Regions from separate parts of the Marinobacter sp. ANT_B65 genome, predicted to be linked through region 2. Evidence: predicted binding sites of a transcription regulator. Region 2 holds the regulator's gene; the other holds the start of a gene.

Region 1 (3,093 bases), 1.1 Mb from region 2:
CAAACACCCGGACAGCCGGATCCTGAGAGCGGTCCAGCAGCGCCGGAATCTTGGAGTTGGGGTTAATATCCACAAACCCACTACCGAACTGTTCGCCATCGCTGATACGAACCAGCCAGGCATCATATTCAGCCTCACTGATTCCCAGCTCCAGCAACTCCTCCAGCATAATCGTGACTTTCACACCATTTGGCGTCGCCAGCGAATAGAGCTGAAAAGGGTGTTTGCCAACAGGCAGCTCTTTCTCGTGAGTCGGGCCTGCAATGGGACGGTTGATATTTGAAAAAGCGCCGCCGCTTGCAGACTCCCACTTCCAGACCTTGGGCGGGGTATAGGTGGGATCGCTCATAATTTTGGATACTCCTGGTTTGCTTCTTGCAAAATTTGCGGGTAAGTAAGACAGAATATTCAATCAATTAAGTGACGCAAGCAAAACTGAATGCCTCACTATAGGCAAAGTTATCCAAACAAGGGAGTCAGGCATATGCCAATTACAGGATGGTTTTTTGTGTTCGCTGCCCTGGCCCTGATTCTGGGCAGCCTTTTCATGCTTCGGGATTCGGCCAGCAATATGCGTATCCCGGAAGACAAACTGGAGAAAATCCGCAAGCGTAAAGCAGAACTTGAAGCAGACGAAAACACAAAAGATCAATGGTAAGCAGCGTCTGTTAGCGCCGCCATAATGAAATCATTTTTGTGCAGACCGCCGATTGCGTGTGTCCACCAACTGACAGTCACCTTCCCATACTCCAGAAGGATCGCCGGATGGTGATCTTCAGCCTCAGCCATCTCTCCAACCTTGCTGGTAAAGGCCAGCGCCTGGGCGAAGTTCCTGAACTCAAATTCTTTGCGTAGCTGCTCCTCACCGCTCACCTTAAGGATGCTCCAGCCCGGGACGCCTTTGTGCAGCATGCGCTTCTCTTCATCGCTTACCCCCGGGGATTCTGCGTTACACGCTTCACAGTGTTGTTCCGTCAGTACACTCATGCACAACACCTCCTGATCTGGCACTCCGTGTCCCGCTACTGTCACTCACACCACAAGAGTGGGTTCAGTGACATATTTTATCAACCTGCTTCTTGAAATCAGCCCGCCTTCAGAATACTGTATATTTAAACAGTATTCTGGGATTTTACCATGAGCGAACTTCTTGACACGTTAATGCAGGATGCCCGTGTCTGGCAGGGACACCGGCACAATAAAACCATTCAACCGGCAGAGCCCACCGGATATCAGGCCCTGGACAACCAGCTCGGAGGCATCGGCTGGCCCCGGGGTGCTTTAAGCGAATGCCTGCTGGACACCCCCGGCATTGGCGAGCTGACTCTGTTGGTACCCCTGATGCAGCGGCTGTCTCAGGCAGGTAAAACCGTATTCTGGCTGAATCCTCCCCATACGCCTTACGCTCCGGCTCTGATGCGAAAAGATATAGACCTGGATCAGATAATCATGATCCACACAGAAAACAAAGGCGACTTCCTCTGGGCTCTGGAAAACTGCCTGCGCTCCCCGGTTACCGGTCTGGTAATGGCCTGGCCTGGAAAACTCGCAGCCAGGGAAATCCGGCGCCTGCAGCTGGCAGCCGAAGCCGGCAGCAATGTTTGCGTACTTTTTCGTGAGCGATACTACGCCGGGCAGAATTCTCCGGCCGCCCTGCGCCTGGAGCTTGAACCCGACGACCAGCAGAGCCTGAAAGTAAATGTGGTTAAACGCCGAGGCAGCTGGCCCGGCCAGCGCTGCTCACTTGCCATGGCCCAGCGCGCGGATCTGTTTCACCATGAAGCACCCCGTGTGGTTCAGGGTCCCTGGCTCACACCGGCAAGGTAATCTATATGCTCTGGCTGTACCTGCATTTTCCTCACCTGTTGCTGGACCACATTCGCCGCTCAAATGAGAATTCGGATGCGCTGGTGATTGTGGAGGGTTCAGGGCAAAAGATAATACAGGCCTGCCCCGCTGCCCGGGATCTGGGCATAAACACCGGGATGAGGCTAAAAACGGCCCTTGGCCTGGTGCCAGATCTGTGCATAGTAAAGGCCGATCAGCAGCAGGAAGTCCGGACTCTGGAAGATCAGGCCCGCTGGCTGTATCGCTATGCGGCTCACATTGTTCTTGTTCCACCAAACGGCCTGTTAGCTGAAATAGGCAGTCTGCAACGATTATACGGTGGCCTTTCTGCCGTATGGCAGGCAGTTGAAGACGTACTGCATGAACGCCAGCTTACCGCCTGGCCAGGTATTGGCCATACCCCATTGGCCGCCCGCCTGATTGCACGTAACGGCAAAGGGGAGTGCTCATCGGATAAAAACCATATTCTCCGGACTCTTGGCCAGATGCCACTAGTGGCCGCGGAGTTTGACGGGCGGACCTGCACCCGCCTGCAGCGGCTTGGTCTGAACAAGCTTGAAGAAGTATTCCGTTTACCGCCGGCAGAGATGGCCCGCAGGCTGTCTCCGGAAATTCTGGCGTATATCCAGAAAATTCTGGGTTCCAGACCCGACCCTCAGACGCCCTGGCAACCACCTCACTACTTCCGCCAGCAGGCGGACTTTGTGCAGGAAATTGAGCGGTCCCAGGGACTGTTGTTTCCATTGCAGCGCATACTTTCTGAGCTGGAGAAAGATCTGTGCTGGCGCCAGCAGGACACCGACAGCCTGCTGCTGGTTCTCCAGCACCGGCATGCAGAAGCAACGCGCTTGCACATCCGCACATCTGGCCCGGAGCACAGAGCGGAAGCATTTCTCAGCCTGATCAGCCTTAGATTTGAGCAACAGCCACTGCAGGCACCGGTGATATCGCTGCGACTGATCGTAAAACGGTTTCTAGACCGTGAAGCCCCCGGCGGGCAGGACCTTCTAGGCGAAAACCAGGACCTGAACGAAGCCTGGCATACTCTGATAAGCCGTCTTCAGGCAAAGCTTGGGCATAATGCACTGAAGCAACTTACGCCCCAGGCAGATCACCGGCCAGAACGAGCCTGGAGCGCTGCAGATGTCCGGCGCACAAACCGTGCTTCGACAACAACGACCGGCCAACTACCTCAACGCCCCTTGTGGCTTCTGCAGGGACCGCAACCACTAGAGGAAGTGCCGC
Region 2 (3,093 bases):
CGGGCAGCCGATACCGGAAACCCGGTTAATACTTCTCAACAGCGATTGCAGCATGAAGCGGCTATTCAGGGCTCTATCGAGCTTCTACTTAGAGCCCGACGGATATTGCTGGTGATGATTGCCCGTTTCTACCAGAAGCACTCAGAGGAGCCCGGGTCCCTGGAAGAACTTGTAACCCTGATTGGGGAGCAGGCCACTGAGACAGGCCAGTTAAGAACCCTTGAGCAGGAGACCGGAAGCTGGTGGAATCATCTTGACCAGCTGGAAACCATGCAGAGCAGACCACCTACCGCACAGAAAACGGTTAATGCGGAAAATATTATTGCCGTATCTGCAGAATCAGGGCCAGACTGCTCCAGCCAGGCACAGATGAATACGCTGAACGCCATTAAAAAGTTTGCCGAAAATCTGGAAGAACAACACGGCGAGTGGTAATCGTCGCTTCCGGTATTCAACACTAAAAGGTTAATGAAATGTCACCATCGTTTTTCGAAATTGTACAATTAGGCAACGGCGACTATGCCCTGCGGCGCATTGACGACGACAGTGCACCACTGGTCAGAATTTCGTTTTCAGATGAAGCCCGGGAAATGATGGACGATCGGGATATGTCTGTAGCCAAAGCGATGATTGCTGCAGGGATAGAAGCTGCCGGAAATATTGCTCACGATATTGACTGGGAAGATGACGAGCTGGACGCTTCAGACGCACAGCCCGCTTATACTCTGCACTGATAACAACGCTCAACGCTGCCTGAGTACGACTCCGTGGCTGTTGCCCTCCGCCGCAGCTTTCTGTAACGAGTCGAAGGCCGTCTTACCCAGTTTACGCGTCCACATAACCACTGCATGACAGGTACCCGCACTCAGCGCTCTTTCTGCAAGCTGACGGGCGGGATATTCTGTGGTGGAGCGCAAAACCAGAAGCTCTCCGGCAACAATACCGTGCATTTTCTGCCACTTGCTCACCAGCGCCTGAGGAGGGTCAATCCATGCCAGCCAGCGTTTTTCCTGATTAAGCTGAGTCAGCATCGGCAGCAACAACTGAAAGTTCTCCACCTGCCCTTCTGGCAAGATAATTTCTGTCACGTTGCCAGCCGGAGTGGCGTCAGCGACACCCGGTTTCTGCCGGGTTCGAATGACGGCACGTTGTTTCCGGACGGCATGTTCCGGCGCCGGTTCAGGTAAAAAAGGTGAGCTGGGTAATATGCCCTGCTGCCACGCCATGTTCTGATTAAAACTTAGCTGTTCCATAATTCACCCGTTTTTCAATGCGTCTGCGGTTATACCAGGCTGATCAGTGCAGATCAGAGCGCCGGATAACACCTACACCCAACCCTTCAATGAACAGTTCCTGCTCCCGGAGATCGACTTCTATCGGCGCAAACTCTTCATTTTCGGCAATCAAATAGACCTTCGAACCTTCCTTTCGGAATCGTTTAACAGTCACTTCGTCACCCACTCTGGCCACGACAACCTGACCGTTATGGACATCCTGAGTGCTATGCACTGCCAGAAGGTCACCGTCAAGAATGCCAATGTCCTTCATACTCATTCCCCTGACCCGGAGCAGATAATCTGCTGACGGCGAGAAGAACTCGGGTTTGAGTGTGCAATGGTCCTCAATATGCTCCTGGGCCAGAATCGGGCTGCCTGCAGCCACCTGACCAATCACAGGCAACCCCGGGTCTTCAGCAACTTCCGGCAGACGAATACCCCGACTGGCACCAGGCACCATTTCGATAGCACCTTTACGTGCCAGTGCCCGCAGATGCTCTTCCGCGGCGTTAGCGGAGCGGAATCCAAGCTCCGCCGCTATTTCCGCGCGGGTTGGCGGGTAACCGGTCTCATCCACGGATCGACGGATAATTTCCAGTACCTGAGTCTGTCTTGCTGTCAGCTTCATTGTTGCGCTGCTCCGCTTGCTGCATGCAATGCTGATACATGCTTGGCCTGATATTTGGCGGCTTATACAGGTCGCCATCCATCCTGTTTTTTTATACAGTGATTTGACTATATACAGTGTTTTATCCAGTGTAAAGGCAGGTGACCTATTTTCTTGCAGCCCCTTAACTAACAGTGCTGCATGAGTATGTTATGGTGAAAAGTCATCATATTCACCGACACCCAGTTCTATAGGCAGTGAACCTCATGAGCAAAGCGACTCCCTGCAGAATGCCAGACATTCTGAACACCACTGACGGACAGGAACGTCGCGTGGGTGTTGAAATTGAGTTATCCGGGCTCGGTTATGGGCAGCTAGTAGATCTCACAGCAAAACTTCTTGGTGGAACCTCCGCTCTGGAATCCCGCTACGTAAGTAAACTTGAGACACCATTGGGTTGTTTTACCATCGAACTGGATTCGGATCCGGTGAAAGATCTGGACCTGACAGATGAAAGCGTGCCCGAAGTCCTCCGTGAACTCGGAGGACATGCAATGGAAGTCATAGATGCTGCGGCTGAGCGTATTGTTCCACTTGAAATTGTCAGCCCGCCTATGCGGTTTTCACAACTGCCGGAGATTGAGACTCTGGTCAAGGAACTACGCAAGGCTGGTGCACTGGGTAGCCGGGAAGCAATCTATTTTGCGTTCGGGTTGCAACTGAACCCGGAGCTTCCAGACCTTGAACCGGGCACACTGGTTCGTTACTTTCAGGCCTTTGCCGCTACCTATGACTGGCTCAAAGCCCGGCATCAACTGGATATCAGCAGAAAATTTACACCTTATATTGAACCCTGGAGCAACAATTATACGGACCTGCTGATGCGTGAGGGGTACGCCCCGGACCAGCGTCAGATGATGGTGGATTACCTGAACTCCAACCCCACGCGTAACCGGGCTCTGGATCTTCTGCCGCTGTTTGCCCATCTGGACAAGCCTCTTCTCGACAAATACGTAACAGACCCTCGCATCAAGAGCAGACCCACTCTTCATTACCGGCTGCCGGACTGTGACATCGACAACCCGGAATGGAACTTCTCCAGCGTCTGGAATGACTGGGTTGTGGTAGAGCAGGTTGCCAACAATGCGGATGACCTGGGCGAGCTTCGGGCTCTGTTCCGGGAAAGTCGCAGGATCAGCCTGCACAACC

What was found. The regulator LexA, encoded in region 2, represses DNA repair genes until DNA is damaged. The targets are predictions, from matches to a motif close to CTGTNTNNNNANACAG.
Region 1: imuA (translesion DNA synthesis-associated protein ImuA) is a predicted target of LexA. The motif match lies at 1,105-1,120, and genes of this name have one in related genera.

What each region holds. Positions count from the first base shown of each region.
Region 1 is NZ_NXGV01000001.1:2,113,238-2,116,330, forward strand. It holds gene yghU (glutathione-dependent disulfide-bond oxidoreductase) at 1-349, opposite strand, end outside; gene CPA50_RS09695 (DUF2897 family protein) at 485-658, shown strand; gene CPA50_RS09700 (4a-hydroxytetrahydrobiopterin dehydratase) at 649-987, opposite strand; gene imuA (translesion DNA synthesis-associated protein ImuA) at 1,138-1,827, shown strand; gene CPA50_RS09710 (Y-family DNA polymerase) at 1,833-3,093, shown strand, end outside.
Region 2 is NZ_NXGV01000001.1:982,009-985,101, reverse strand. It holds gene CPA50_RS04645 (DUF6586 family protein) at 1-435, shown strand, start outside; gene CPA50_RS04640 (hypothetical protein) at 474-734, shown strand; gene CPA50_RS04635 (cell division inhibitor SulA) at 744-1,253, opposite strand; gene lexA (transcriptional repressor LexA) at 1,297-1,905, opposite strand; gene CPA50_RS04625 (amidoligase family protein) at 2,151-3,093, shown strand, end outside.